Regions from separate parts of the Pantoea anthophila genome, predicted to be linked through region 1. Evidence: predicted binding sites of a transcription regulator. Region 1 holds the regulator's gene; each other region holds the start of a gene.
What was found. Region 1 encodes PurR, which represses purine synthesis genes. Its sites were predicted from a motif close to CANGCAAACGTTTGCNTG; they were not measured.
Positions count from the first base shown of each region.

Region 2: OJ965_RS04025 (7-cyano-7-deazaguanine/7-aminomethyl-7-deazaguanine transporter) is a predicted target of PurR. The motif match lies at 4,927-4,944, and genes of this name have one in related genera.
Region 3: guaD (guanine deaminase) is a predicted target of PurR. The motif match lies at 2,262-2,279, and genes of this name have one in related genera.

Region 1 is NZ_CP110473.1:2,162,185-2,169,304, forward strand. It holds gene OJ965_RS12600 (C40 family peptidase) at 1-605, shown strand, start outside; gene cydH (cytochrome bd-I oxidase subunit CydH) at 653-742, opposite strand; gene purR (HTH-type transcriptional repressor PurR) at 1,024-2,049, shown strand; gene punR (DNA-binding transcriptional activator PunR) at 2,046-2,951, opposite strand; gene punC (purine nucleoside transporter PunC) at 3,058-4,260, shown strand; gene cfa (cyclopropane fatty acyl phospholipid synthase) at 4,569-5,717, shown strand; gene OJ965_RS12630 (riboflavin synthase) at 5,946-6,605, opposite strand; gene OJ965_RS12635 (MATE family efflux transporter) at 6,814-7,120, shown strand, end outside.
Region 2 is NZ_CP110473.1:319,589-326,708, forward strand. It holds gene iolD (3D-(3,5/4)-trihydroxycyclohexane-1,2-dione acylhydrolase (decyclizing)) at 1-1,495, shown strand, start outside; gene iolG (bifunctional inositol 2-dehydrogenase/D-chiro-inositol 1-dehydrogenase) at 1,558-2,568, shown strand; gene iolE (myo-inosose-2 dehydratase) at 2,616-3,512, shown strand; gene OJ965_RS04020 (DcrB family lipoprotein) at 3,565-4,119, opposite strand; gene OJ965_RS04025 (7-cyano-7-deazaguanine/7-aminomethyl-7-deazaguanine transporter) at 4,237-4,902, opposite strand; gene tusA (sulfurtransferase TusA) at 5,107-5,358, shown strand; gene OJ965_RS04035 (zinc/cadmium/mercury/lead-transporting ATPase) at 5,411-7,120, opposite strand, start outside.
Region 3 is NZ_CP110473.1:1,964,235-1,971,354, forward strand. It holds gene OJ965_RS11655 (MDR family MFS transporter) at 1-112, shown strand, start outside; gene OJ965_RS11660 (DUF1161 domain-containing protein) at 152-451, opposite strand; gene OJ965_RS11665 (DUF1283 family protein) at 497-820, opposite strand; gene OJ965_RS11670 (YnfA family protein) at 954-1,280, shown strand; gene ydfG (bifunctional NADP-dependent 3-hydroxy acid dehydrogenase/3-hydroxypropionate dehydrogenase YdfG) at 1,311-2,057, opposite strand; gene guaD (guanine deaminase) at 2,459-3,787, shown strand; gene xdhA (xanthine dehydrogenase small subunit) at 3,784-5,226, shown strand; gene xdhB (xanthine dehydrogenase molybdopterin binding subunit) at 5,216-7,120, shown strand, end outside.

The sequences.
Region 1 (7,120 bases):
CGGTTCAGAAACTCAAAACGAAAAAACAGAAAAAAGTTGAACTGACCGCTAAACAGACACCTGCCAAAAAAACCTCGCTTAAGACCGCCCGACTCAGCACCAAAGAGAAAAAACGCTACGGCCACCAGCGCCTGCTGAAAAACGCCGATGCCAGCGAGACCGGCACCATTAAAATGAGCAAATCTCACCGTCAGCGCTACCAGAAAGCGCGTGAAACGGCGATGACCAAGCTCATGGGCCAGCTGGGCAAACCTTATCAGTGGGGCGGCACCTCCCCCCACACCGGCTTCGACTGCAGCGGTCTGGTCTGGTACGCCTATAAAGATCTGGTGAAGTTTAAAATTCCGCGCACCGCTAACGAGATGTATCACCTGCGTGACGCTGCCCCTATCAAACGTGAGTCACTGGAAAAAGGCGATCTGGTCTTCTTCCGCATTAATGGCCGCGGAACCGCGGATCACGTCGGGGTTTACCTGGGTGACGGCAAGTTTATTCAGTCACCGCGTACCGGCAAAGATATTCAGATCAGTGCGTTAGGGGAAGATTACTGGCAGCGTCACTACATAGGTGCGCGTCGTGTAATGACGCCGAAAACCATTCGCTGAGCTGATGCAGCGTCAGAAAAAAGCCGGGAGAAGTCCCGGCTTTTTTATCAGTGCAGTACAGCGGTAAAACTAAAGGCCACAATCATCAGCAGGCAGCCGACAGTGGTCATTAACGCCAGTTTAAGATCGGTACTCATGGGTTGCTCCTTAACCACATAATCATTGTGGTTATTCTATTTTCCCACAGCTGTGGGTAAAAATCTCGTTTTATCCGTTCAGCCTTGTTAGAATCCCGCCCTTGTTGCGCAACGCGCGCAGCCCTGATTCCGTTTGCGCACTTTTTCAGGCATTTATTCTCCGTCGGCCGCCGGTTTAATGCGCCATAACACGGCATTTTTGCGGAAAATACCCTGAGCAGACGCAAACGTTTAACACTACGCTTATCATACAGTTAGATAAGTCCTGGAGTCCGATTTTCATGGCAACAATTAAAGATGTGGCAAAACGCGCTGGCGTCTCCACGACCACGGTTTCGCACGTCATCAATAAAACCCGCTTCGTGGCTGAAGAGACGCGCGATGCGGTCTGGCAGGCGATCAAGGAACTGCACTACTCGCCGAGCGCCGTGGCGCGCAGCCTGAAGGTGAATCACACCCGGACGCTGGGGCTGCTGGCCACCTCCAGCGAAGCGCCCTATTTCGCTGAGATTATCGAAGCGGTCGAGAATCACTGTTTTGACAAAGGCTATACGCTGATTCTGGGGAATGCGCATAACGATCTGCAAAAACAGCGCGCCTACCTCAGCATGATGGCGCAGAAGCGCGTCGATGGTCTGCTGGTCATGTGCTCTGAATACCCGGACGACCTGCTGCAGATGCTGGAAGAGAACCGCAATATCCCGATGGTGGTGATGGACTGGGGCGAGTCGCGCGCCGACTTCACCGATACGGTGCTGGATAACGCCTTCCAGGGTGGCTATCTGGCGGGACGCTATCTGATTGAGCGCGGCCACCGCGACATCGGCGCCATCCCCGGTCAGATGGAGCGCAACACCGGGGGCGGACGTCATGCCGGTTTCCTTAAGGCGCTGGAAGAGGCGGGCATTCAGCCGCGCGCCGAGTGGATCGTGCAGGGTGACTTTGAGCCGGAGTCGGGCTATCAGGCGATGCAGCAGATCCTGTCGCAGAAGCAGCGCCCGACGGCGGTGTTCTGCGGTGGCGACATCATGGCGATGGGGGCGATTTGCGCCGCTGACGAGATGGGTCTGCGGGTTCCACAGGACATTTCGGTGATCGGTTATGACAATGTGCGCAACGCGCGCTATTTTGCGCCCGCACTGACCACCGTCCATCAGCCCAAGGCTCAGCTGGGTGAGAAGGCGCTGGATATGCTGCTTGATCGCATTACCAGCAAGCGCGAAGTGTCGCAAACGATTGAAGTCCATCCCACGCTGATTGAACGCCGTTCAGTTGCGGATGGTCCGTTCCGCGACTATCGCCGTTAATCCTCGCTTAACCACTCCTGATTAAGCGTTTGCGCATCACCCAGATAGCTGAGTAACCAGCCTGTTGCCGGTGATGCGCGATCCTCTGCCCAGCTGACACAGCAGGGGCTGTCCGGAAACGCCTGCGGCAGCGTGAGCTCCACCAGCGCGCCGCTGTCGAGCAGTGGCCGGGCCAGATGGCCTGGCACCATCGCCACGCACAATCCCGCCTGCACACACTCCAGCCCGGTTTGCCATTCCGGCACCACCAGCCTGCGCTGATTGTCCAGCGTCCACGTCATGCGCCGCGGCAGCGCCCGTGACGTATCCTCCAGCACCAGCGACGGCCAGTGACGCAGCGTGTCATCATCAATCCGGGTTGCCTGCGTCAGAGGATGATCGGGTGCAACCACGCAGCGCCAGTTGAGCTTCCCCATATCCCGAAACGCAAACCGTCCGCCAACCGGTATCGCCTGGGTCGCACCAATCGCGACATCGACCCGGCCATCGGCCAGGGCATCCCAGACCCCGTTGAAGACCTCATAGCTGATGTGCAGCTCCATGTCCGGGAAGTGGCGATAAAAATCTTTAACCAGCTGCCGGGTACGCTGCGGTTTGGCGATGCGGTCAACGGCAATGCTTAGCTGTCCGCGCCAGCCGTTAGCCAGCTGCTGACACTGCTGCCGGGTTGCGAGCATTTTTTTGATGACGCTGCGCCCTTCCCTGACAAAATGCTCTCCCGCCGGGGTCAGTACCACTTCACGGTGCTGACGCTCAAACAGCGGCACCGCCAGCCAGGTTTCCAGCTGGCGAACCGTATAGCTGATGGCAGACGGCACCCGATGTAACTCCTGCGCGGCGGCGCTGAAACTGCCCCCGCGTGCAACCGCGTCAACCACTTCCAGTGCATACTCTGACCACATAATCTGCCTTCAAAAATTTTAACAGCAACCGGCAAATATTACCGTTTCACAGCCGCAAACGCACCTTTTACACTCTGCCGCGTTTACCCTGCAAAATGAGAATCTGATGTTGTCGAATATAGGATTTATGCCCTACCTCGCTCTGCTCAGCATGCTGGGCTTTTTAGCCACCGATATGTACCTGCCCGCCTTTGGCGCGATGCAGGAGACGTTCCGCACCTCGCCCGGCCTGATCAGCGCCAGCATGAGTCTGTTTCTGGCCGGCTTCGCCTGTGGTCAGCTCTTCTGGGGCCCGCTCTCCGATCGCATCGGCCGTAAACCCGTGCTGCTGGCCGGGCTGGCACTGTTCGCCGCTGGCTGTGCGGGTATGCTGTGGGTGAATGATATCTTTCTGATGCTGGCGCTGCGCTTCATTCAGGCGATTGGTGTCTGTGCTGCCGCCGTAAGCTGGCAGGCGCTGGTCATCGACCGCTATCCGGCGGCGCGCGCCAGCAAAGTGTTCGCCACGATCATGCCGCTGGTGGCCCTCTCACCGGCGCTGGCACCGCTGCTCGGGGCATGGCTGATCGGCCATTTCCACTGGCGTTCGATTTTCCTGGTGCTGACCCTGATTGCGGTGGCGCTGATTCTGGTCACGCTGCGTCTGCCCGCGGTGAAACCCGCTCCGCAGGAGAAAGGGGCACAGCCGGGCTTCTTCACGCTGCTTAAATCCCGCGTCTACAGCGGTAACGTACTGATCTACTCCGCCTGCTCCGCCAGCTTTTTTGCCTGGCTGACCGGCTCACCCTTTATTCTGGCGGGCCTGGGCCTTTCCCCCGCCGACATTGGCCTGAGCTATCTGCCACAGACGCTCGCCTTTTTAATCGGTGGCTTCGGCTGTCGCGCCCTGCTCAACCGCTTTAACGGCGCACAGCTGCTGCCCTGGCTGCTGGGGGTCTACAGCCTGAGCATTCTGGCACTGTTTGCGGTCGCGCTTTCGGGTCAGGGAACGCTGCTCAGCCTCATGGTGCCGTTCTGCGGAATGGCGCTGGCTAACGGAGCGATCTATCCGATTGTGGTCTCCAGTGCGCTGATGCCCTTCCCGCACGCTACCGGCAAAGCCGCCGCGTTGCAGAATACGCTGCAGTTAGGCCTCTGCTTCCTCGCCAGCCTGGCGGTGTCGGCGGGATTAACTCAGGCACTGCTGACCACCACGCTGATTATGACAGTGACGATTCTGCTCGCCCTGATCGGGTACGTCATGCAGCGCGCCGCAAGCGCACAAACTGTTGTTGCCACTGCGCAACCTGCCTGCCAGGATAATCATTAAGACGCTAACTTTTTAGTTAGCGCCCTAACAATAAGTCATTGAATATTGACCCGCGTGAGAATATACTCATCCGGGTCAACAAATCTGTAATAAATCAACAATATAATAACGTAATAATCTGATTGGCACGCTGTTGCCGGGACGGTATTCGCACGCGTTATTCCCTCTTACCGGCCCTGCTTCAGCCTGTTCCAGTCCTCTGTATCTTACAGATAATCGGTTTGCGGAATCCTCCGTGACGTTTCTCAATGCCTGACGAATTGGCTATTCTTTGTTCAGGTTCAGATTGGACAGGTGGTGGAAAAGCTATGAGTTCATCTTACGCAGAAGCAGTGACTCCTGAAGATAATCATTGGTATCGCATCGTTCACGAACTGCTGGAAAAAGCGGACATCGAAATAAATGGCTCACGTCCATGGGATATCCGCATTCATCATCCCGGTTTTTTTAAGCGTGTTCTGCAGGAGGGATCGCTGGGGCTGGGCGAAAGCTATATGGAGGGGTGGTGGGACTGCGACCGTCTGGATATGTTCTTCCACCAGGTGCTTAAACATAAACTGGATCAGCAGCTCCCGCACCATTTCAAAGATACCCTGCGCATCGCCGCCGCCCGCTTAACCAACCTGCAGTCCCGCAAGCGGGCCTGGATCGTGGGCAAAGAGCACTACGATCTCGGCAACGATCTTTTTTCACTGATGCTTGACCCTTACATGCAGTACTCCTGTGGCTACTGGAAAGAGGCCACGACGCTGGCGTCGGCGCAGGAAGCCAAGCTGGATATGATTTGTCGTAAATTAGCGCTGGAACCCGGGATGTCGCTGCTGGATATCGGCTGCGGCTGGGGCGGACTGGCGGAATTTGCCGCACGTCATTATGGCGTCAGCGTGCATGGCGTGACTATCTCGGCCGAGCAGCAGAAGCTGGCGCAGCAGCGCTGTGAAGGGCTGGATGTGACGATTCTGCTGCAGGACTATCGCGATCTGAACGAGCAGTTTGACCGCGTGGTGTCGGTCGGTATGTTTGAGCATGTCGGGCCTAAAAACTACGCGACCTATTTCGACGTGGTCGATCGTAATCTTAAGCCTGACGGGATTTTCCTGCTTCACACCATCGGCGCGATTAAAACCGATATGCGCGTTGACCCCTGGATCGATAAGTATATTTTCCCGAACGGCTGCCTGCCTTCGGTGCGTCAGGTGGCCGATGCCAGCGAGCCCCATTTTATTCTGGAGGACTGGCACAACTTTGGCGCAGATTACGACAGGACGCTGATGGCATGGCATGAACGCTTTTTGCAGGCCTGGCCTCAGCTGGCTGAGAGTTATGGCGATCGCTTTAAGCGTATGTTCGCCTACTATCTCAACGCCTGTGCCGGTGCGTTTCGCGCGCGCGATATTCAGCTGTGGCAGATCGTCTTCAGTCGTGGCGTAGAGGGGGGATTGCGCGTGGCGCGGTAGAGGATTCGAAGGCCTGCCGAAGTCAGACCCGCGTTAACCGCAACGGAGAAGTTAAAGGCACAGGGAACAGGGTCAGAAGAGGAAAGCGTCACGCGCCAGGGAGGGCGCGTGTCGAGCGTGTCAGGGATGACGGCTTTTGCGTCTTTCCGATCTGACCCTGTTTCCTGCGCAGGTGCAATCTCACAGCGAATCGGGTCAGCGGTTCAACAGGCGCTGTCACGCCTGATATTAACTCTCTGCGGCAGGTTGTCCGGTCAGCGCGCTCATGGCTGCCGCGGCATCACGCTGGGCGAGCACGCGCTCCACGGTCTCGACGATCGCCTGAGTATGTGGATCGATCTCAATATTGACCCGCTGTCCAAAGGTCTTCGCCCCCAGCGTGGTGCGTTCCAGCGTTTCCGGGATCAGATAGACGCAGAACTTCGTTCTGGTCACATCCCCGACCGTCAGGCTGATGCCGTCGATACCGACGAACCCTTTATGCAGAATATATTTCATCTGCGCCGGGTCCTGGATTTTAAACCAGACTTCGCGGTTATGTTCTGACTGGATAATTTTGCAGATCTCAGCCGTGGTCATAATGTGACCCGACATCAGATGCCCGCCGATTTCATCGCTGAATTTTGCTGCCCGCTCGATATTGACCACGTCGCCCTCACGCAAATCGCCGAGGTTCGTCACCCGCAGCGTCTCTTTAATCAGATCAAAGCTGACGCGATCGCCGTCGATTGCCGTCACGGTTAAGCAGCAGCCGTTATGCGCGACGGATGCGCCCAGCGCCAGACCCGGCAGGAGTTCTTCCGGCAGCCGGACAGTATGGGTACGAAACAGCTCTTTCTCTTCGATGGACACGATCTCTGCCATGCCCTGCACAATTCCGGTAAACATATTCTTTGCCTCTGAAAATCCGACGTTTGTGCCAGTTTACCACAGCTCAGGCCCGCTGTTAGATTTCAGCCCCTGCCACGGCGTTGAGTCAGTGCAAACCGCATTGTGTGACAAAGATTGGCGAATGGGGTTACGCCAGTTACACTAACTCACGAAATTCCCCGGGCTTTTTGCCCCTTTTCTTTCCTATAACTCGTCAGGTGTTAACGTGCAGAAGTATTTAACAGAAGCGCGTCAATTGCTGGCCCTTGCGATTCCGGTCATCCTTGCTCAGGTGGCCCAGACCGCAATGGGATTTGTGGATACCATTATGGCCGGCGCCGTCAGCGCCACGGATATGGCCGCCGTTGCTGTCGGCACCTCTGTCTGGCTTCCGGCCATCCTGTTTGGTCATGGTCTCCTGCTTGCATTGACGCCCACCGTTGCGCAACTCAACGGTTCAGGTCGCCGCGAACGCATCGGTGAACAGATTCGCCAGGCATACTGGCTCGCCTTTTTTGTCTCCCTGCTGATTA
Region 2 (7,120 bases), 1.8 Mb from region 1:
CAGCAAATACTGGGACCGCGTCAGCCGTCCGGAGCAGCTGATGTCCGCCTGTATCAACGCCATGCGGGTGCTGACCGATCCCGCTGAAACCGGTGCGGTTACCCTGTCGCTGCCGCAGGATGTGCAGGGCGAAGCCTGGGATTACCCCGACTACTTCTTCCAGAAACGGGTGCACCGGCTCGATCGCCGCCTGCCCGTCGCCGCGCAGCTGGCGGATGCGCTGACCCTGATTTCCCGCAAGCGTAAACCGCTCATTATCTGCGGCGGCGGGGTGAAATATTCTGAGGCGGGTGAGGCGCTGCGCCAGTTTGCCGAGCGCTATCAGATCCCCTTTGCGGAAACCCAGGCGGGCAAGGGCACGCTGGTTTCTGACCATCCGCTGAATGTCGGCGGCGTCGGTGAAACCGGCTCGCTGGCCGCTAACCTGCTGGCGAAAGAGGCCGATCTGGTGATCGGCATCGGCACCCGCTATACCGACTTCACCACCGCCTCCAAATGGATTTTCCGCCATCCTGATGTCAGCTTCCTGAACATCAACGTCAGCAACTTCGACAGCTACAAGCTGGATGGCGTGCAGCTGCTGGCCGATGCCCGTGAGGGGCTGACGGCGCTCACCGCCGGGCTGGCATCACAGCACTACAGTAACGACTGGGGCAGCCAGATTGAAGAGGCGCAGAGCCAGCTGCTGAAAGAGACGCAGCGCGTCTATCAGGTGGCCTGGCATGATGGCGACTTTGTGCCGGAGATTGCGGATCATCTCGACCGCGACGCGGTGTTTGCTGAGTTTAACCAGCTGACCCACTCCTGGCTGACGCAGAGCAGCGTGCTTGGCACCCTGAATGAACAGCTGCCCAAAGAGGCGGTGGTGGTGGCGGCGGCGGGCAGCCTGCCGGGTGACCTGCAGCGCGTCTGGCGCACCAAAGATTACAACGCCTACCACGTCGAATATGGCTACTCCTGCATGGGCTATGAGGTCAATGCCGCGCTGGGCGTGAAGCTCGCCCAGCCGCAGCGTGAGGTCTATGCGCTGGTCGGTGATGGCTCCTTCATGATGCTGCACTCCGAACTGGTTACCTCCATTCAGGAGGGGGCGAAGATCAACGTGGTGCTGCTGGATAACATGACCAACGGCTGCATCAATAACCTGCAGATGGAACATGGCATGGACAGCTTTACTACCGAGTTCCGCTTCCGCAACCCGGAAGGGGGCAAGCTCGATGGCGGCTTTATCCCGGTCGATTTCGCCGCCATTGCCGCAGGCTATGGCTGTAAGACCTACCGGGTTACCACGCTTGAAGAGCTCAGGGCGGCGCTGGAAGATGCCCGCACCCAGACGATTTCTACCCTTATCGACATCAAAGTGCTGCCAAAAACCATGATCCACAAATATTTCAGCTGGTGGCATGTCGGGGTGGCGCAGGCTTCGCAGACCGAACGCGCCCAGGCGGTAGCGGACAAGCTCAATACGCATCTCGGCCAGGCGCGAAAATATTAATTTCAGGGCCGTATCGCGGCCCGTTTTCCTCTTCTCCGTACGAACCCTACACAGGTGTAATTATGACTTTGAAACTTGGCGTCATCGGTACAGGTGCAATCGGTCAGGAACATATTCGTCGCTGCAGCCACGTGCTGCAGGGGGCACAGGTGGTGGCGGTCTCTGACATTAATGTCGAGGGTGCGCGTGCCGCCCTGCAGCGCCTGAACATTGAAGCGGAGGTTTTCCAGAACGGTCACGACGTGATTCAGTCACCGGATGTCGAGGCGGTGCTGGTCACCTCATGGGACCCCACCCATGAAGAGTTCACCCTGGCGGCGATTGCCGCCGGAAAGCCGGTGTTCTGCGAGAAGCCGCTGGCGATGAGTGCCGAAGGCTGCCGCCGGGTGGTGGATGCGGAGATGAAGGCGGGAAAACGGCTGGTGCAGGTCGGCTTTATGCGGCCTTACGATGCGGGCTACCGCGCGCTGAAAAAAGTGATCACCGATGGCGATATTGGTGAGCCGCTGATGCTGCACTGCGCGCACCGCAACCCAACGGTGCCGGAGAACTACACCACGCCGATGGCGATCACCAACACCCTGATCCATGAGCTGGATGTGCTGCGCTGGCTGACAAATGATGACTACAAAACGGTGCAGGTGGTCTTCCCGCGCGTCACATCGAAGACGCATGGGCAGCTGAAAGATCCACAGATTGTTCTGTTCGAAACCCGGAAAGGGGTGCGCATCGACGTCGAGATTTTTGTGAACTGCGCCTACGGCTACGACATCCAGTGTGAAGTGGTGGGGGAGGAGGGCATTGCGCGTCTGCCCGAACCCTCCTCCGTGCAGCTGCGCAAAGAGGCGCGCCTGTCGAACACGATCCTGGTCGACTGGAAAGATCGTTTTATCGAGGCGTATGACGTGGAGCTGCAGGCCTTTATTAATGATATCAGAGTGGGCCAGCTGACCGGTCCTTCGGCCTGGGATGGTTTTGCCGCCTCGGTAGCCGCCGATGCCTGCATCAAAGCGCAGAACAGCGGGGCGATTGAGCCGGTAGAGATGCCGCCACGTCCTGATTTTTATCGCTGATTCAGCCCTGTATGCGGCCTCGCCGCGCTCCGTCCGGGAATAAGATGATGAACAAAGAAAATGTAAAACTGGCGATCGCGCCGATTGGCTGGACCAACGATGACATGCCGGATCTCGGCCATGAAAACACCTTTCAGCAGACCGTCAGTGAGATGGCGCTGGCGGGCTTTACCGGCAGCGAAGTGGGCAGCAAATACCCGCGCGATCCGGCGATCCTGAAGCCGATGCTCGATATCCGCGGCATTGAAATCTGCAACGCCTGGTTCAGTACCTTCTTCGCCAACGGCGATAAAGCAAAAACCATCGATGAGTTCATCAATCACATGAACTTTCTCCATGCAATGGGGGCGCGGGTGATTGGCTGTTCTGAGCAGAGTAAAAGTATTCAGGGCACCCCGCTGGCGGTGTTTGAGCAGAAACCCATTTTCAGTGATGAGGAGTGGCAGTTAACGGCCGACGGCTACAACGAACTGGCACGCCTCGCAGCAGAGAAGGGGATGCGCGTCACGCTGCATCACCATATGGGCACCGGCATTCAGACCACCGAAGAGATTGACCGCTTTATGGCCATGACTGACGATCGGGTCGGATTGCTCTATGATACCGGCCACATCTACTACTCCGAGGGGTCACAGCAGCAGATGCTGGCGGTGCTGGAGAACTATCTGCCGCGCATCTTCCATGTTCATCTCAAGGATGTACGTGATAAGGTGGTCGCGGCGGTTCGCGAGAATCATCTCTCCTTCCTGGAGGGGGTGAAAAAGGGCACCTTCACCGTTCCGGGCGATGGCGTAATCGACTTTAAGCCGGTGTTTAAAATTCTGGATGAGTATGGCTATCAGGGCTGGATGGTCGTGGAAGCGGAGCAGGACCCGGCACTGGCCAATCCGTTTGAATATGCGGTCAAAGCGCGAAAATATATTCGTGAGAATGCGGGGTTATAAACAGCTCTGAGAATGCTGGCCTCCCTGCAATGCAGAGAGGCCAGCGATCGGCTTATTTCAGCGAGATGCTCTTCACGATGTTGTCAGCATCGCTCTGCGCCTGCTGCTGATTATCGCCTGGCAGCGTAATCTGCAGCGTCACCAGCTTGCCGTCGACCTTCGCCAGCACCACCGAAGACCAGGAGGTCTGGTTGTTGGCAGAGATCACCGTATCCAGCTGCTGAGCAGGCTGATCTTTCAGCGTTACCGCTTTGTTCGACACCACCTGCAGCTGCGGGTCGCGGTTACGCTGCTGCTGCTCCATACGCTGCGACAGCACATCCAGCGCTTCGCTGGTCGGCTCACCGGCAATCACGATGATGGCGCGGGCACCGGTTTCATCCGCATAGACATGCATATTGGTCGTCTGCGAACCCAGTTTGCCGCTTTTGTCTGACATGCCTGGCGGCAGTGAGAAGCTCAGTTTGCCATCCATCAGCGTCACGGTTTGCGCCGACTGACTGGCGCTGACGCCGTTGTCATTCGCCGCGTCATCTTTCTTCTGATCGCAGGCTGCTAAGCCCAGAACCAGTAAGCCCATTCCTACATATTTCACCAGGTTACGCATCAGAATCCCTTTTTAAATTTCCGGTCAGGCATCAGTACAACAGGAATCAGGCTGCAAACGCAACCTGATGATTGTCAGAAGATCTTAGCGGGTAATGGCGGAAAAATGTATGGCGGATTAGCCGAAATTTACCTGGCGGGCACTCTGGCGTTCAGCCAGACGTTTCAGCGCGGCGTTAAGCAGCACACCGTAAGCGGGCAGGAAGAAGACCATGCAGATCAGCACCTTGAAGCTGTAATCCACCAGCGCAATCTCCACCCAGTGCTGCGCCATAAACGCATCGGGACTTTTATAGAAGGCGATAAAGAAGAAGGCCAGCGTATCGCTGATATTCCCCAGGAACATGGCACTGCCCGGTGCGACCCACCACTGCGGCAGGCGGCGCAGCCGGTTGAAGACGTGAACGTCGAGGATCTGCCCCAGCGCGTAGGCCATAAAGCTGGCGCAGGCGATGCGGGCCACGAACAGGTTCATCTCTTTCAGTGCCTGCCAGCCCTGCCACTCTCCCTGATAAAACAGCGACGAAACGCCGTACGAGATAAACAGCGCCGGGATCATCACCGCCAGGATAATACGACGGGCCAGCGGTGCGCCAAAAATACGCACGGTGAGATCGGTCGCCAGGAAGATAAACGGGAAGCTGAACGCGCCCCACGTGGTGTGGAAGCCAAAGACAGAAACAGGCAGCTGAACCAGGTAGTTGCTCGATGTGATCACCAGCAGGTGAAACAGCGACAACCAGAAAAGCGCATACATGCGCTGACGCGAAGAAAATGCGAGCATAGTCAACCTTTTTAATGTTGGGGTGAGGGAACCCATTGCGGGACACCGTTCGGGCGGTGCCAGGCAGTTTTATGAGCAAAAAGCGGCGGCATATTACCGCGTTGTGCTTTTTATGCAATGGTTAATTTTAGCGCAATCGTTATCGCCTTGCGTCACGGTCAGCACGCGCTAGAATGAGCGCCCCTGACCTGAAGCGAGTTGAATATGAGCGATCTTTTTTCCTCTGCCGACCATCAGCTGGATGCCCGCGGCCTGCGTTGCCCGGAGCCGGTGATGATGGTGCGCAAAACCGTACGTGGCCTGCAGGAGGGTGAGACCTTGCTGATCATCGCCGACGATCCCGCCACAACCCGCGATATTCCCGGCTTTTGCCGCTTTATGGAACATGGTCTGCTGGCGCAGCAGACGGAGACGCTGCCCTATCAGTTTCTGATCCGCAAAGGGATGGCGGGATAACCCCAGCCGCACCGGCCGCTGTTATCCCCGGCCCCTGGCCGGCGCCGCGCGCTCAGTCACGGTGGCGCAGCAGGCGCAGCGCGTTGGCCGTCACCAGCGCGGTCGCACCGGAATCCGCCAGCACCGCCAGCCAGAGTCCGGTCAGGCCCAGCAGGGTCGTGACCAGAAAAATCGCCTTCAGGCCCAGCGCAATGCCGATATTCTGACGGATAATGCGGCGTGTCCGGCGCGCCAGCGCAATCATCGGGGCCAGCTGCGTGAGCTGATTCCGCGTCAGCGCCGCATCGGCCGCCTCCAGTGCCACATCGGTGCCGCTGCCCATGGCAATGCCCAGCGTTGCTGCTTTCATTGCCGGTGCATCATTGATGCCATCCCCGACCATCGCCAGCGGCTGCTGCTGACTCAGCTCACGGATAGCGGCCACTTTATCGGCGGGCAGCAGGCTGGCGCGATAATCGATCCCCAGCTCGCGGGCGAGCGTCGCGGCGGCGCGCGGGTTATCGCCGGTCAGCATCAGGCTCTCAATGCCGAGCCGGTTCAGCCCCTGAATGGCCGCCACTGCATCGCTGCGCAGCCGATCGCGCAATGCCAGCGCACCCAGCGCCTCACCGTCGCGCATCAGCACCACCATGGTGTTACCTTCCTCCTCCTGCTGTGAAATCTGCCTGCGCTGCTGTGCGGTCAGCCCTGGCGCATGAGCGGGCGTCAGCAGTTCAATCTGCTGCTCTGCTACCCGGGCCCGGATGCCGCGTCCGGCCAGAACCTGCTGATCCCGTGCATCCGGCATCGGCAGATGACGCGCCTGGGCGGCCGCCACAATGGCGCTGGCCAGCGGATGGGTCGCCCCCTGTTCGGCTGCGGCGCTCAGCGCCAGCATCTCCGCTTCACTGGCCGCGCCAAACCGCAGGATCTGTGTCAGCTGCGGTTTGCCCGGCGTCAGGGTGCCGGTTTTATCAAACGCGACTTTGCGCAGCGAACTCAGCCGCTCCAGCGCCGCGCCGCCTTTGATCAGTGCACCCTGCCGTGCCGCCGCCGCCAGCCCGGAGGTAATGGCCGCGGGGGTGGAGATCACCAGCGCACAGGGACAGCCGATCAGCAGCAGGGTCAGGCCCTTGTAGATCCACGGCTGCCAGTCGCCTGCGCCGAGCAGGGGCGGCACCACCATCACCAGCAGCGACAGCAGCATTACCAGCGGCGTGTAGAGACGACTGAACTGGTCGATAAAGCGCTCGACCGGGGCACGGTGTGTCTCCGCCTCTTCAATCAGCTGCAGGATACGGTCAATAGCGCTTTCCCCCGGTTCCGACACCACTTCCAGCTCCACCTGGCGATCCACGCTGGTGGCACCGGCGGGAATCGTTTCGCCGCTGGCTCGCGTGACCGGCAGTGACTCACCAGTCAGTGCGCTCTCATCGAAGCTGGCGAGCGGGCTGATTAACCGGCCGTCGACCGGCAGTCGGCTGCCCGCCGCCACTTCAATCCGATCGCCGGGGCGCAGCGCCGTGAGGGGAACTTCCGTGCGCTGACCCTGTTGCAGGCGGATCGCGGATTCAGGCCGTAACGCCATCAGGCGGGTAACCCCACTGCGCGCTCTGGCGGCGGCATAGCCTTCCAGCTGTTCACCCAGCTGAAACAGCAGCAGCACCATCGCCGCTTCGGCGTGGGCACCAATAATCAGGGCGCCCGCCGAGGCCAGCGTCATTAATGTTTCGATGGTAAACGGCGATCCGCTGCGCAGGCGCTGCCAGGCGCCGCGTGCCAC
Region 3 (7,120 bases), 200 kb from region 1:
GGCGATTGCAGCCTCACTGCACTGGGTGTTTGTGGTGGCGCTGGTGATTGCGCTGTTTGCGCTGGGTGTGGCGTGGATGATGCCGCGTCAGCGGCCGGAACAGGCGGAGTAAACGGCAGGGCGACAGACCGTCGCCCTGATTAACACAGGTTTATTGCTGCGCAGGCGCGTCCTGAGAACTGCCGGCACTGGCGGGCACGCTGGCCTCGTCATCCCGGCCGGTGCGCTTGTAAACAATCTTCTGGCTGTCGTTTTCACAATGCCCGACCACCTGACCGCCCGCCTGATCGACCTGATCGTTGGCGACGATGTCGAGAGTGAAGCCCGATTCAGGCACGCCGTTCTGAACAATTTTCTGACTGATGTCGGCTTTTACCGATTCGCAGGAAGCCTGCGCCATCAGCGGCAGCGAGAACAACGCTGCGGTGAACAAAACCCTCTGTAGCTTCATCACGTCTTCCTTATGTTAGTCGTCCGTCATTACTATAGCGCAAATTCAGGGAGTGACCGGGCGGCCTGAGCGTCGGTCCAGACAGCGCAGGGTGTTGGGCTCCCAGTAGGCGTTCAGATTGAGGCTCTGCTCGCACTTGTCGCGGGTGTCGAACGCGCGGTCGGTTTTATCAAACTCTTTTTCTACGCGGCTGTTCACCTTGTTGCGCAGCATCCGCGTGTCATTCCATTGCTCTTTATTCTGGCGAGCCGCTTCGTTACTCAGCGCAGAACTGCCATCTTCGATGATCAGGCGGTTGGTGGTCGCACCCGCCGTGAAGGCGGTACCAGACAGCAGAACCAGAAGCAGAGCAGGGATCATTTTTTTCATCAGACTATCCTTTCGTTATCGCCAACATCGCCATCCGGGACGGCTGTTGCAGCGGGTCCGGGTAGTATATCATCGCCGTTTCTTTGCTCACCAGTGGTGCGTGGTTTGTTTAAGTTCAGGAGAGGTATGGGTGCTGATTAAAACCGCCTTGCTGTTTTTTATCACCGCCCTGGCGGAGATCACGGGCTGCTTTCTGCCGTGGTTATGGCTGAAAAAAGGCGGCCCGGTCTGGCTGTTACTGCCTGCGGCGGCCAGCCTGGCGCTGTTTGTCTGGCTGCTGACCCTGCATCCTGCCGCCAGCGGCCGGGTCTACGCCGCGTATGGGGGCGTCTATGTGCTCACCGCGCTGCTCTGGCTGCGGGTGGTGGATGGCGTGAAGCTGAGCATCTGGGACTGGAGTGGCGCACTGATTGCACTCAGCGGCATGCTGATTATCGTTCTGGGCTGGGGGCGTGGCTAGCGCCAGCCGGGAGAGCTGGCGCGCAGAGGATTAAGGCTTGTGCACCTTCAGGCCCGCCAGCGTCTGGCTGACCGGCATCATCTCCAGCGTGTTGATGTTGACGTGCGCTGGCAGTGTGGCCACCCAGTAAACCGCTTCCGTGACATCTTCCGGGGTCAGGGCGGTGGCACCCTCATAGACCTGACCGGCTTTGTCATCATCACCTTTAAAGCGGACGTTAGAGAACTCGGTGCCGCCCACCAGCCCCGGTTCGATATCGGTCACGCGCAGCGCGGTGCCGTGCAGATCGGTGCGCAGGTTCAGGCTGAACTGCCGCACAAATGCCTTTGTGGCCCCATAGACGTTGCCGCCGGCATAGGGCCAGCTACCGGCAATCGAGCCGATATTGATGATATGGCCCACGTTACGCTCGACCATCTGTGGCAGCAGGGCGCGGGTCATATAGACCAGGCCTTTCGTGTTGGTATCGATCATGTTTTCCCAGTCTTCCACACTGGCTTTGTGCGCGGGCTCTATGCCCAGAGCCAGACCGGCATTGTTCACCAGGATATCGATAGCGCGCCACGCCGCCGGTAACTGCGCCACAGCTTCTTCGATGGCGGCGCGGTTCCGCACGTCCAGCTGGACGGTGTAGAGATTCTCACCCAGCTCATCTTTCAGCGCTTTTAAGCGTTCGGCGCGGCGTCCGCTGGCGATCACTTTGTGCCCGTTTTTGATAAAGCGGCGGGTAATACTTTCACCAAAACCGGCCGTCGCACCGGTGACAAAAATAATCATCTCACTGTTCCTTATGCCATTTTCAACGTCGATGGCTTCACCATAGCATGCCATTTCGGCTTCTGCGCGCAGAAAAACGGGCAGGGGGGTAAACCCCTTTTTACGGGCAACGTCCTGCGCCTTTTCAGGGCGCACTGCACCGTTAAGGGGCAGGGCAGCAGCCAGCCTGCGCGTCAGACACGCCGCCAGAATCGGCAATTTAGCTTCGCAACCGATTGCGACATGAAAGCAAACGGTTGCTATGCTTTTTACAGGCTTTTTTGTTGCGCAACAGGCGGAGGTTTCTCTAAGTAACTGATATTTATAGATTTTATAGCAGAGTAAATCTGGCACGCAGGTTGCAAAGAGTTAAACAGAGAGTTAACTGCACCACCTCATCGCGCTTTCAGAAAGGAAACAGCATGCACCCAGCAACCGACACGGCGATACGCGCCAGCTTCTTTGACTTCACCGGCGTGGTGGATCATCCCGATGATCTGGCAACGCAGGCCCGCTATCTGGAGGATGGCGTGTTGCTGCTGCGTGACGGACGTGTGGCCGGGCTGGAGAGCTGGGAAACGGCTGAGGCGAAGCTGGCGGGTCTGCCGGTCACTGACCTGCGCGGCCGGCTGATCGTGCCGGGCTTTGTGGACACCCACATACACTATCCGCAGACGGAGATGATCGGCGCCTTTGGCGAACAGCTGCTGGAGTGGCTGAATCACTACACGTTCCCGGTAGAGGCGCAGTATCACTGCCCGGATCATGCCGCCCGGATGTCCGCCTTTTTCCTGCACCAGCTGCTCTCCAATGGCACCACCAGCGCGCTGGTCTTTGGTACCGTGCACCCGCAGTCGGTCGAGGCGCTGTTCAGCGCCGCCGAAGCGCTGAACATGCGGCTGATTGCCGGGAAAGTGATGATGGATCGCAATGCGCCGGACAACCTTACGGAAACCCCGGAACAGAGCTATCAGCAGACCCGGGCACTGATTGAACGCTGGCATCAGCGTGGCCGGCTGAGTTATGCGCTGACGCCGCGTTTTGCCCCGACCTCTTCGCCGCAGCTGCTGGAAAAAGTGCAGCAGCTGCGTCAGGAGTTTCCCGACACCTGGCTGCACACCCATCTCAGCGAAAACCCGCAGGAGGTGGCCTGGGTTAAAGCACTCTTTCCGGAACGCGACGGCTATCTGGATGTGTACCACCATCATCAGCTCACCGGCCGCCGCAGCGTGTTTGCCCACTGCCTGCATCTGGAAGAGAAGGAGTGGCAGTGTCTGCACGACACCGACTCCTCAATTGCCTTCTGTCCCACCTCTAACCTGTTCCTCGGCAGCGGCCTGTTTAATCTGAAACGCAGCTGGCAGCAGGGCGTGAAGGTGGGAGTGGGCACCGATGTCGGCGCGGGCACCACCTTTAACATGCTGCAGACCCTGGGCGAAGCCTACAAGGTGGGCCAGTTGCAGCACTACCGGCTCAGCGCCGCCGAAGCCTTTTATCACGCGACGCTGGGCGGGGCGCGGGCACTCGATCTCGACCACGCCATCGGGAATTTCAACACCGGCAAAGAGGCGGATTTTGTGGTGCTCGATCCGGCGGTTTCTGCCCTGCAGCAGCTGCGCATCGGCAACAGCAAAGATATCTGGGAAAAACTTTTTGTCTTAATGACGCTGGGCGACGACCGCAATATTGCCCAGACCTGGGTGGCCGGTCGCCCGATCTGGCAGCGTGACGCACAGGAGCAAGCCGCATGATCCAGTTTCTGCTCAATAACCAGCTGGTCAGCGAAACCGCGCTCGACCCCAACCTCACTATCCTTAACTATCTGCGTACCCGCCAGCAGCGGCCCGGCACCAAAGAGGGCTGCGCCTCAGGCGACTGTGGCGCCTGCAGCGTCACCCTGGGCAAAGCGGTGGATGGCAGGATGCAGTATGAAACGGTCAACAGCTGCCTGACCCTGGTCTCCACGCTGCAGGGTAAACAGCTGATCACGGTTGAAGATTTACGTCACGGACGGGCGCTGCACCCGGCGCAGCAGGCGATGGTTGACTGCCACGGCTCGCAGTGCGGCTTCTGCACGCCGGGCTTTGTGATGTCGCTGTTCACGCTGCAAAAAAATGCCACGGGCTGGGATCGTCATCAGGCGGAAACCGCGCTGGCGGGTAATCTCTGCCGCTGTACCGGCTACCGGCCCATCATGGCGGCCGCCGAGCAGCTCTGTTCGCAGCCGGTGACGGATCAGTTTGATCACAGCGCCGCGGGTACCGTGCAGCGTCTTGAAGCGCTGGCGACCCCGGAGATGCAGGAGACGGGCGCAGCAGGGCGGCGCTGCTTCCTGCCTAAAACCCCGGCGCAGCTGGCGGAGATCTATCTGGCGCATCCCGAAGCGGTACTGATTGCCGGAGGCACCGATCTCAGCCTGCAGATCACCCAGCAGCATAAAAGACTGCCGCTGCTCATCGCCCTGGAGCAGGTCGCCGCGCTCAAAGTCTGCAGTGAATTTGATGACCATTATCTGCTGGGCGCAGGCGCGTCGCTGCAACAGGTCAGCGATTTTCTGGCCAGCCGCATCCCGGGCGTGAGCGAGATGCTGCAACGCTTTGCCTCCCTGCAAATCCGTCTGCAGGGCACGCTGGGCGGTAATATCGGCAACGCCTCCCCGATCGGAGACGCATCGCCCATGCTGCTGGCGCTGAACGCCAGCCTGATACTGCAACGCGGCGAGCAGCAGCGCTGCCTGCCGCTGAACGACTTTTTTACCGGCTACCGGCAGACCCGGCTGGAAAAAAGCGAGTTTATCCGCGCGATTCGCATCGATAAGGTGACGGTGTCACCTGACTTTGTCGCCTGGAAAGTCTCCAAACGGCTGGATGACGACATCTCAGCGGTCTTTGCCGCCTTTAACCTGCACACCGATCAGGGCATCGTGACCGACGCCCGCGTCGCCTTTGGCGGCATGGCGGCCACGCCGCAGCGGGCACAGCACTGTGAACAGGCGTTGATCGGTCAGCCCCTTAATGCCGTGACGGTGTCACGTGCAGCGGCCGCACTGGCCGACGATTTCCAGCCGCTCTCCGATTTTCGTGCCAGCAGCGCCTATCGGCTGCAGGTGGCGCGTAACCTGCTGCGCCGCTTTCTTCATCGCTATAATGGCGAAATAACCTGTACCGAGGTGACCCGCTATGTCTCATAACCGTCCTAAACTCAACGAAGCGGTAATCAAGGCGCAGTATGCCGCCGATCTGCAGAGCGGCGTGGGCCGCAGTAACTGCCATGAAAGCGCGGAAAAACATGTCTCCGGGGAAGCGCGTTTCATCGACGACAAGCCGGAGCTGCCGGGTCTGCTGCATCTCTGTCCGCGCCTGAGCGAGCATGCGCATGCGCGGATTGTGCGCATCGACGTGCAGCCCTGCTACGCTGTGCCGGGCGTGGTCAGCGTGTTAACCTGGCAGGACGTTCCTGGCATCAATGATGTCGGGCCGCTGGAACCGGGCGACCCGCTGCTGGCGCATGACAGAGTCGACTATCTGGGGCAGATCGTCCTCGCCGTGGCGGCGGAGTCGCCGGAGGCGGCCCGTCTCGGTGCCGCCGCCGCAGTGATTGACTATGAGGTGCTGGAACCGCTGCTGGATGTGGAGCAGGCGCTGGCGCAGCGCAGTTTCCTTCAGGAACCGCACGTGCATCAGCGCGGTGATGTGGAAGCGGCACTGGCACGCGCGCCGCATCGGGTCAGCGGCGCGTTTCACATCGGCGGACAGGAGCATTTTTATCTGGAAACCCAGACGGCGATGGTGATCCCCGGCGAAGATCACCAGCTGCAGGTCTTCTCCTCAACGCAGAACCCCACCGAAGTGCAGAAGCTGGTGGCAGAGGTGATGGGCATCAGCCTGAATCAGGTGACCATTGATATGCGGCGTATGGGCGGCGGCTTTGGCGGCAAAGAGACGCAGGCGGCCGGTGTGGCCTGCCTCTGCGCCATTGTCGCCCGTCAGACCGGACGGGCGGCGAAGATGCGGCTCTCCCGCCGCGACGATATGCGTGTCACCGGCAAACGTCACCCCTTCTTTGTGCGTTATGAGGCGGGTGTGGAGGAGGATGGCCGGCTGTGCGGCATCAAAATCGATCTGGCGGGAAACTGCGGTTATTCACTGGATCTCAGTGGATCGATTGTCGATCGTGCCATGTTTCACGCCGATAACGCCTATTACCTTGGCGATGCGCGGATCACCGGCTATCGCTGCCGCACCAATACCGCCTCTAACACCGCCTATCGCGGGTTTGGCGGCCCGCAGGGAATGGTGGCCATCGAGCAGATTATGGATCACATCGCGCGGGAACGCGGGCTGGACCCGCTGGAACTGCGCAAGCGTAACTACTATGGCAAGCAGGAGCGCAACATCACTCATTACCACCAGCAGGTAGAGGACAATCTGCTGGATGAGATCACGGCGCAGCTGGAGGCCAGCAGCGACTATCAGGCGCGCCGGGCGGAGATCAGCGCCTTCAACGCCCGCAGCCCGCTGCTGAAGCGCGGACTGGCGCTGACGCCGGTGAAATTCGGCATCTCCTTTACCTCCAGCTTTCTCAATCAGGCAGGTGCCCTGATCCTGATTTACACCGACGGCACGGTGCAGCTAAACCACGGCGGCACCGAGATGGGCCAGGGACTGAACACCAAAGTGATCCAGATTGTCGCCGAGGTGCTGCAGATTGAGGTCGATAAGATCCAGATCACCGCCACCGACACCGGTAAAGTGCCTAACACCTCGCCAACCGCGGCCTCCAGCGGCGCGGATCTCAACGGCAAAGCGGCGCAGAATGCCGCTGAGATTCTGCGTGACAGAATGACGGAGATGCTCTGCAGGCTGCATGAGTGTGATGCCAGCGCGGTGAGTTTCCGCAACGGCGTGGTGCGCGCCGGGGATAAGCATTACACCTTCGCCGAGGTGGCAAAGCTGGCGTGGCTGAATCAGGTGCCGCTCTCTGCCACCGGCTACTACCGCGTGCCGGGGATTCATTACGACCGGCTGGCGGGGCGCGGCAAGCCGTTCTACTACTTTGCCTACGGTGCCGCCTGCTGCGAGGTG